3 regions of the Massilia paldalensis genome follow, and region 3 is predicted to be linked to each of the others. Evidence: predicted binding sites of a transcription regulator. Region 3 holds the regulator's gene; each other region holds the start of a gene.

Region 1 (3,186 bases), on a different contig from region 3:
GCAGTCCTATGGCCGCACCAAGGCGCGCAACTATGCCGACTTCTACAAGGTCATGCAGCTGCGCACCAATTCCTCGAACAATACCGTGTACGCGGATGCGGACGGCAATATCGCCTATTTCCACGGCAACTTCATCCCGCGCCGCGATCCCCGCTTCGACTGGACCCGCCCCGTGGACGGCAGCGATCCCGCCACCGAGTGGAAGGGCCTGCACGAGATCAAGGAAACGATCACGCTGTTCAACCCGGCCAGCGGCTACATCTCCAATACCAACAACTGGCCGTGCACGGGCTTCGGTGCCAGCAATCCGGATTGCTCGACATATCCTGCCTATATGTGGTCGCTGCCGCAGAACGCACGCGGCATCCACGCCGAACGCGTGCTGCAGGGCACGAAGGATCTCACGCTGGACGGCCTGATCGCCAAATCCTACGACAGCTACCTGACGGCCTTCGAGCCGCTGGTGCCGGCCGTCGTGCGCGACTGGGACGCGCTGCCGGCCGGCGACGCGCTCAAGGGCCGCCTGGCCGCGCAGGTCGCGGCGCTGCGCGCCTGGGACCTGCGCTTCGCCCTCGATTCGGTGCCGACCTCGCTGGCCGTGTACTGGGGCCAGGACATGGTCAAGGCGGCGGCGGAGCGCGCGCGCGCGAAGCGGGTGCCGGTGGTCGACTTCATCCAGACGAGCCTGAGCCCGCAGGAACGCCTCGACGCGCTGGCCCGTGCCTCCGACAAGCTGCAGGCCGACTTCGGCAGCTGGAAGACGCCCTGGGGCGAGATCAACCGCTTCCAGCGCGCCAGTGGCGACGTCCAGCAGCGCTACGACGACGCCAAGCCGAGCTGGCCGGTCGCCTTCACCTCCGCCAACTGGGGTTCGCTGGCGTCCTTCGGCATGGTCGCCAAGCAGACCACGAAGCGGATCTACGGCGACCGCGGCAACAGCTTCGTGGCCGCCGTGGAATTCGGCCCGCGCGTGCGCGCCAAGAGCATCCTCGCCGGCGGGCAGAGCAGCGATCCGCGCTCGCCGCACTTTGCCGACCAGGCCGAGATGTACAGCCGGGGCGAGTTCAAGGACGTCCTCTTCTACAAGGAAGATATCGAGAAATATCTTGAGCGAAAATACCATCCTGGAGAATAAGGGTCGGTAAAAGCAGCCTTAGGCGGAATGCGCGCACTTATACGTAGCGCAAAGCGAGCTCAAAATGCGCTTGGCACGATTGCAACATTCATGCAGTTCGGATTAACTGGGATCGGCCCATCCGGGTTCCTCGTTTATTTGCAACCGTGACCTTCCAACAGGAGCGAATCGTGCTGAAAACCATGAAACCGCTTTGCCTCGCCGCTGCACTGCTGTGCGCCGGCTCGGGTGCGCAAGCCGCCATCACCGTCTACACGAGCCAGGCCGCTTTCCTGAGCGCCGTGTCGGCGCCGGGCTATGACACCTTCGACGACCTGCGCGTCGTGCCCTACGCCACCACGCTGGACCGCACCGCCGGCACCTACGGCTACCAGGCGTATTCGCCGGACGGCCTGTGGGGCGCGGGCGGGACGGGCGGCGACTACTGGCTGTCCAACGAGAACGCCTATACGCCCATCGTGTTCCAGAATTTCACGGGCGGCGTGAATGCCTTTGGCGGCAATTTCTTCACTTCCAACATCTCGGGCCAGTATGTCATCGGCAACCTCGTGCTGGCGGCCGCCGACGGCAGCACGCTGGACTACGCGCTCAACGGCACGACCACCAGCACCTTCCTGGGCTTCGTGTCCGATACGGCGCTGACGTCGGTCACGGTGGCCGGTGACGGCGGCCTGTACTGGCCGACCGCCAACAACGTCGTGCTGGCCGTGCCGGAACCGGCGACCTACGGCATGCTGCTGGCCGGCGTCGGCCTGCTGGGCGTGGCAGCGCGTCGCCGCCGCTGATGTTTGCCGGCGCCATCGACGAAGGGAGGCGTCGCTGGCGCTGGCGCCGGCTCCGTCCTGCTTGCTATAATTTTGCAATTTTTCTCGCAGGGCAGGGCCGTGGCAAAACTCTATTTCAGGTATTCGGCGATGAACGCCGGCAAGTCGACATCGCTGCTCCAGGTGGCCCACAACTACGAAGAACAGGGCCAGAAGGTGCAGCTGTACACGGCCGCCATCGACGACCGCTACGGCGTGGGCAAGATCACGTCGCGCCTGGGGCCGAACCGCCAGACCGCCGTGTTCGACCGTGACACCGACTTCCTGGCCAGTGCGCCCGAGGTGGCATGCGTGCTGGTCGATGAAGCCCAGTTCCTGACCACCACGCAGGTACAGCAATTGCACCAGCTGGCCCAGGTGCGCGGCGTGCCCGTCATCTGCTACGGCTTGCGCAGCGATTTCCGCGGCGAGCCTTTCCCCGGTTCGGCCTACCTGCTGGCCCTGGCCGACGACATCGAGGAAATCAAGAACATCTGCACCTGCGGCAAGAAGGCGACGATGAACATCCGTGTCGACACGGAAGGCCGGCGCATCCGCGAAGGCGAGCAGGTCAGCATCGGCGGCAACGAAAGCTACCGCCAGGCCTGCGGCCGCTGCTTCTACACGGGCTGACGTGCGGACCGCCGGGGCTGGACGATGTCGCATGGCGCGTTGCCTAGCATGTTGCAGGCCATGCTGACCGGCCTGCTGCAAGGCTGTCCGGCGCACTTGTCCGCCTGGGCATGCAGCCTGGTGGAGATGGCGCTGTACCTCACGCCCTCGCTGGCGCTGGCCTTCCTGCTGTGGATCGTGACGGCCGCGCATCCGCTGTTCTTCGTCTTCAGCGCCGTCGGCACGCTGTGCCACGAACTCGCGCATTTCTCGGTCGGGCTGCTGCTGGGCGCCGAACCGACCAATTTCTCGATCGTGCCGCGCCGCACGGGCCGGACCTGGGAGCTGGGTTCGGTCACCTTCGCCAACCTGCGCTGGTACAACGCGGCGCCCGCCGCGCTGGCGCCGTTCCTGGTACTGCTGGTACCCATCACGGTGGCCTGGTGGCGCACGCGGGGCACCTGGCACTTCGGTCCCGTCGACCTGGCGCTGACCCTCGTGCTGGCGCCGCAGTTCCTGTCGTTCTGGCCGTCGCCCGTGGACTGGAAACTGTCGCTGCGCAGCTGGCCCTACCTGCTGGCCGTCCCCGTCGCCGGCGTCCTGTACTGGCTGCCGCCGGGTCTGTTTCGATTTGTA
Region 2 (3,186 bases), on a different contig from region 3:
GAGAAGCATTCCGTGGCCCGCCTGATCGGCGCCCCGCCGGGCTATGTCGGCTACGAGGAGGGCGGCTACCTGACCGAAGCCGTGCGCCGCAAGCCGTACAGCGTGATCCTGCTCGACGAGATCGAGAAGGCGCACCCGGACGTGTTCAACGTGCTGCTGCAGGTGCTGGACGATGGCCGCATGACGGATGGCCAGGGCCGCACGGTGGACTTCAAGAACACCGTGATCGTGATGACCTCGAACCTGGGTTCGCACAAGATCCAGTCGATGGACAGCGACGAGCCGGAAGTCGTGAAACTGGCCGTGATGGCCGAGGTGCGCGGCCACTTCCGCCCCGAGTTCATCAACCGGATCGACGAGATCGTCGTGTTCCATGCGCTCGACGAGAAGAACATCGGCTCGATCGCCAAGATCCAGTTGCGCGCCCTCGAGCAGCGCCTGGAGAAGATGGAGATGCACCTGGCCCTGTCCGACGCCGCGCTGCAGAAGATCGCGGAAGCGGGCTTCGATCCGGTGTACGGCGCGCGTCCGCTCAAGCGCGCGATCCAGCAGCAGATCGAGAATCCGCTGTCGAAGGAAATCCTGGCGGGCCACTTCGGGCCCAAGGATACGATCCGCATCGATGTGCGGGGTGGACAGCTGGTGTTCGAGAAGGAAGCCGGCCTGGTCGACCTGATGAAGTGATGCCGTCGACGTCGTCCCTGCGCAGGCAGGGGCGACGTTTTTTCTTGCATCGGCAAGATGATCTGTTTAAGATCGATCCCGCTGTGATTCGACAGCCGTAAGCGTTTACGTCAACCAACGCCCATTGGACCATGCCGCACGTGCGGGCGAGTCCGGGGCGCTTGCGTTTCCGATCCGCTTGCATCGTGTGACATGCTCCATCCCCTACCGGAGCAATCAATGTCTTCCATCAATCACACGATGAAATTCAACCACATCAGTTTTCCTTCCCTCGACGTCGCGGCGACGGCGGGCTTCTTCGAACGCCACTTGGGCTGCAGCGTCACGCCCTTCGATACCAGCGCCGTCGTCAAGCGCCACGACGTCGACATCGTGATCGAGGATGCCACGGGCCACGCCGTCGATTGGCCGCACAATTTTCACATCGGCTTCGAACTGCCGACCGTGGGCGACGTCGCGCGCCTGCACGAGGAATTCAAGGAAGCGGGGGTGAGGATGAGGACGGGGCTGGTCAAGGCGGTGCGCGGCTCGCGTTTCTTTTGCGAGATTCCAGGCGGCGTGCTGGTCGAGATCAATACACGCGAGGACGCGGCCGCGCCGTACCGCGCATCATTTGGACTGGCGCCGGCGGCGTGACATCCTGGCGCCGATGCCGAGCAAGCCCAGGCCGCCGCACAGCAGCGAATAGGTCTGCGGTTCCGGCACGGAGCCGATGCCGGCCGGCTTGCCGTCGACGCCCGCGCGCACCGGCGCGGCAGCCGGGGAGGGCGTCGCCGCGGCGCGCGTGTCGGCGGCGGCGACCATGTCGGACGTGCCGGTCGCACCGGGTTCGATGCACGGCCCGTCCGTGCAGGCATCCGGGGCAGCGCCGGCCTGCGCGAGCAGGAGCTCGCCGGGCGCCGGCACCAGCGCGTCGGTGAATGCCGTGCCGCGGGCGGCGGCCGGCGCAATGGTGTCGCCTTCGGTGGCTTCTTGATCGGTTGCGGCCAGCGCACCGGTGCCGGCCGTTATCAGCATGGCCAGCAGTACTGCTTTCAGTCCCGCATTGCTCGTCATATGGGGCGGATGGCTCATGGGAATCTCCTGAACGGATGGGTCCGGCCCCTCGCGTCCTGCGAGCGGGCCGGATTTCAAACGGATGAGTCATGCGTGCTCAGCCTAAGGGGCTTTGCTGCACTGCTTCTGTTAAATGGCTAACACAGCATTCGTAACAGTCGTGTTACATGCGCTTGCCACTCCTTCGGCCATCGCCGCAACGCAGCATGCCTGCAAGGCACGTTTTTTCATATCGTGAAAAGCCCTTCGCAGATGTGAAAAGCACTTCCAGAGTCCTCTTGACTGTTTTCCCGGTTGAAGAAACTTGATGCCGCATCATGGAATGATGGCAGTAAGTGGTTGATTTTAAAAAGTATAAAAATACTCCTTTGTCTTATATAAGAGTGTGGTGCGCTGCCGCGAAACGCCTAAGATGTTCTCAACAGCCGCTTTTTACTCACACCCTTTCCACCATCATCGGGAGAACACCATGGCAACTCGTGAACAGCAAATCGCCGCCCTGCAGCAAGCATGGAACAATGAGCCGCGCTGGCAGGGCGTGGTCCGCAACTACAAGGCCGAGGACGTCGTGCGGCTGCGCGGTTCGGTCCAGATCGAACACACGCTGGCGCGCCGCGGCGCCGAAAAATTGTGGGACCTGGTCAACAACGAGCCTTATGTGAATGCACTGGGCGCGCTGACGGGCAACCAGGCCATGCAGCAGGTGAAGGCAGGGCTGAAGGCCATCTACCTGTCGGGCTGGCAGGTAGCGGGCGACGCCAACCTGGCCGGCGAAATGTATCCGGACCAGTCGCTGTATCCGGCCAACTCCGTGCCCATGGTCGTCAAGCGCATCAACAATACCTTCCAGCGCGCGGACCAGATCCAGTGGTCGGAAGGCAAGGACGACATCGACTACTTCGCCCCGATCGTGGCCGACGCGGAAGCGGGCTTCGGCGGCGTGCTGAACGCCTACGAGCTGATGAAGTCCATGATCGAGGCGGGTGCGGCCGGCGTCCACTTCGAGGACCAGCTGGCCTCCGTCAAGAAATGCGGCCACATGGGCGGCAAGGTGCTGGTGCCGACGCGCGAAGCCGTCGAGAAGCTGACGGCGGCGCGCCTGGCGGCCGACGTGATGGGCACGCCGACCCTGGTGATCGCCCGTACCGATGCGGAGGCGGCCGACCTGTTGACCTCGGACGTCGATCCCAACGACCAGCCGTTCTGCACGGGCGAGCGCACCGTGGAGGGCTTCTTCCGCGTCAAGCCGGGCGTCGAGCAGGCGATCTCGCGCGGCCTCGCATATGCGCCGTATGCCGACCTCGTGTGGTGCGAGACGGGCAAGCCGGACCTGGCCTTCGCCAAGCGTTTCGCCGAGGCGATCCACGCCAAATTCCCGGGCAAGATGCTGGCCTATAACTGCTCGCCCTCGTTTAACTGGAAGAAGAACCTGGACGACGCCACCAT
Region 3 (3,186 bases):
GAGTTCAGGGCTTTGGGGCGGTCCAGCGTGATGATGCCGGTGCCATTGGCGACGCGGGTCAGTACGTATTCGGTCATGTGTCTCGTTATTCGACTAATCAGACCCTTATTCTAGCGGCAGGGTGGACGGCTTGCCGCCCGCCCTGCGCGCCACGCCATGCGCGCGCCCGTCAAAGCAAAAAGGGCGCCGATGCGCCCTTTGTTCACGTTGCCGTTATGGAATCAAGCCGTGGCCGGCTCGGCGTCGTCGCCCGCGTCGGGCAGGCGTTTCGGTGACGTGTGCGTGAAGTCCTGCATCATCTGCTTGTACTTCAAGACCTGGCGGTCGAGCCGGTCCATCAACATGTCGATCGCGGCATACAAGTCGTGCGCGGCACTGGCGACATGGAGGATCTTGCCGGCGACGCGCAAGTTGATCTCCGCCTTCTGGCGTTTGGCCTTCTCGGTGAGGTTGTCGATGCAGAGGATGACGTGGGTATCGATCACTTGATCGAAATGGCGGGTAATGCGTTCGAGCTTGTTCTGTACGTACTCTCGGATGGCCGGGGTAACATCGAGGTGATGTCCGCTGATGGTGAGATTCATACACACTCCTTTGAAGAGGCGCTGCCACAACCACGCGCGCATCCGCGCTTCATGCGCAGGTGGCAACGTTTTGACACGAACTGGCCGCAAGGACTCGTCCAACGACGACAAGTACTTGCTACAAGGATTTGCGGAGGCTGACGGGCGGGATCTTCAAGGCTTCTCGGTACTTGGCGACGGTGCGCCGCGCGATGACCATTCCCTGCTCCCCCAACATGTCCGCGATCTTGCTGTCGGATAAAGGGTTCTTGGGGTCTTCTGCTCCTGTGAGTTGCACGATGAGAGCCCGGATTGCCGTCGAGGATGCTTCTCCTCCCGCCTCGGTGGCAACATGGCTCCCGAAGAAATACTTCAACTCGAACATGCCGTGCGGGGTCAGCATGTATTTCTGAGTTGTGACTCGAGAAATTGTGCTCTCGTGTAGACCTAGTGTATCAGCTATCTCGCGCAAAACAAGGGGCCGCATGGCAACGGCGCCATGGGAGAAAAAATTGCGCTGGCGCTCGACGATGGCCTGGGCCACGCGCAGGATCGTGTCGAAGCGCTGGCGCATGTTCTTGATGAGCCACTTCGCTTCCTGCAGCTGCGCATTCAGTTGCGTCTCGGACTTGCCGCCCTTGAGGGCCTGCGCATACAGGCTGTTCACGCGCAGGCGCGGCATGACCTCGGGATTCAATTGCACGCTCCAGCCATCCTTGGCGCGGCGCACGATCACGTCCGGCACGACGAAGTCGGAGACGTCCGATGCGAACGCGGCGCCCGGATGCGGGTTGCACTGGCGGATCACGCTCTGCGCCTCGCGCAGGTCTTCGTCGTCGCAGTCGAGCGCCTTCTTGAGCTTGTTGAATTCGCGCTGGGCGAACCAGGTCAGGTATTTTTCGACGATGGTCAGCGCCATGCGGCGCGTCACCAGGGGCACGTTCGGCATGCGCCGGATCTGCAGCGCCAGGCACTCGGCCGCGCTGCGCGCGCCCACGCCGGCAGGCTCCAGGCTCTGCACGAGGGAGAGCGCCGTGCGCAGCTCGTCGAAATCGATCTCCAGCTCTTCCGGCAGGCGCGCGTGGATGTCGTCCAGCGATTCTTCCAGGTAGCCGTTGTCGTCCAGCGCATCGACCACCAGCTCGACCAGCGCGCAGTCGCGCGGCGCGCAGCACGACAGGCGCACCTGCTCCATCAGGTGCTCGCGCAGCGTGACGGGACTGGCTTCCAGCTGCGGGCGGCCATCCTCGTCGTCGGCGCCGCTGCCGCTGTTGCCGCTGCGGCCCTCGCCCCAGTCGGCATCGCCGTCGCCGCCGTGCGCATCGTCGCTGCCGCCGCCCTCGCCTTCACCTTCGCTGCCGGCGGCCTTGTTTTCCTCGCCGCTGCCCTGCTGCGCGGGGGCCTCGGCCGGCGCCGGCGCGCTGTTGATGGCGCCGTCGGCCAGCAGGCGCACGGAACGGTCGAGCGGATCGTCGAGCCGTTCCAGCAGCGGGTTGTCGCTCAGGACCTGCTCGATCTCCTGGTGCAGCTCCAGCGTGGACAACTGCAGCAGGCGGATCGATTGCTGCAGCTGCGGCGTGAGCGCAAGGTGCTGTGAAGTCTTGAGTTGCAGCGTCTGTTTCATACCTACATTCGGAAGTGTTCACCCAGATAGACGCGGCGTACGGATTCGTTGGCGATGATGTCGTCGGGGCGGCCGGATGCGAGCACTGCGCCCTGGTTGATGATGTAGGCGCGGTCGCAGATGCCGAGCGTCTCGCGCACGTTGTGGTCGGTGATCAGCACGCCGATCCCGCGCTCCTTCAGGAAGCGCACGATGCGCTGGATCTCGATCACGGCGATCGGGTCGACGCCGGCGAACGGCTCGTCCAGCAGCACGAAGCGCGGGTTGGTCGCCAGCGCGCGCGCGATCTCCACGCGGCGGCGCTCGCCGCCGGACAGCGACAGCGCCGGGCTCTCGCGCAGCTTCTCGATCTGCAGCTCGCTCAGCAGCTCGTCGAGGCGCTCGGCGATGCGCTGCTTGCTCAGCGCCTTGCCGTTCTCGCGCTGCAGTTCCAGCACGGCGCGGATGTTTTCCTCGACCGTCAGCTTGCGGAACACCGACGCTTCCTGCGGCAGGTACGACAGGCCCAGCAGCGCGCGGCGGTGGATCGGCAGGCTCGAGACGTCGTCGCCGTTGATGTCGATGGTGCCGGCATCGGACGGCACCAGGCCCACGATCATGTAGAACGAGGTCGTCTTGCCCGCGCCGTTGGGCCCCAGCAGGCCGACCACTTCGCCGCAGGCGACCTGCAGCGACACGTCGCGCACGACGAGGCGCTTGCCGTAGCTCTTCTGCAGGCCCTTGACGACGAGGGTGCTGCCGCCGGCGCCGGTACTGCTATTGCCGGCGACGGCCGCGTTTTCCGTGCTCGTCTCCATCACTTCTTCTCCGTGGCCGGGACATTCGCCGCGGGCGCTGCGGCCGGCGTGGCGGCGGCGGGCGCCGCGGCTGCCTGGTTACGGCGCGGCGCCAGCGTGATGCTGCCGCGGCCCTTGCCCTGCACGTCGGCGCCGCTCGGATCGTTGCGGCCCACCAGCACTTCCCTGCGGCTGTCGTACGAGATGAACGGGCTATCCATTT

What was found. Region 3 encodes sigma-54, which starts transcription at its own class of promoters, with help from an activator protein. Its sites were predicted from a motif close to TGGCANGNAANCTGCTTT; they were not measured.
Region 1: ACI1V7_RS09715 (PEP-CTERM sorting domain-containing protein) is a predicted target of sigma-54. The motif match lies at 1,207-1,224, and genes of this name have one in related genera.
Region 2: ACI1V7_RS03890 (PEP-CTERM sorting domain-containing protein) is a predicted target of sigma-54. The motif match lies at 1,939-1,956, and genes of this name have one in related genera.

The regions. Positions count from the first base shown of each region.
Region 1 covers NZ_JBJCIU010000001.1:2,219,010-2,222,195, reverse strand. Annotated here, with positions in the region: gene ACI1V7_RS09720 (penicillin acylase family protein) at 1-1,135, shown strand, start outside; gene ACI1V7_RS09715 (PEP-CTERM sorting domain-containing protein) at 1,318-1,920, shown strand; gene ACI1V7_RS09710 (thymidine kinase) at 2,020-2,571, shown strand; gene ACI1V7_RS09705 (hypothetical protein) at 2,620-3,186, shown strand, end outside.
Region 2 covers NZ_JBJCIU010000001.1:850,521-853,706, forward strand. Annotated here, with positions in the region: gene clpB (ATP-dependent chaperone ClpB) at 1-684, shown strand, start outside; gene ACI1V7_RS03885 (VOC family protein) at 904-1,320, shown strand; gene ACI1V7_RS03890 (PEP-CTERM sorting domain-containing protein) at 1,294-1,758, opposite strand; gene aceA (isocitrate lyase) at 2,210-3,186, shown strand, end outside.
Region 3 covers NZ_JBJCIU010000003.1:833,774-836,959, reverse strand. Annotated here, with positions in the region: gene ACI1V7_RS18465 (enoyl-CoA hydratase/isomerase family protein) at 1-77, opposite strand, end outside; gene hpf (ribosome hibernation-promoting factor, HPF/YfiA family) at 222-584, opposite strand; gene ACI1V7_RS18455 (RNA polymerase factor sigma-54) at 703-2,187, opposite strand; gene lptB (LPS export ABC transporter ATP-binding protein) at 2,190-2,984, opposite strand; gene lptA (lipopolysaccharide transport periplasmic protein LptA) at 2,984-3,186, opposite strand, start outside.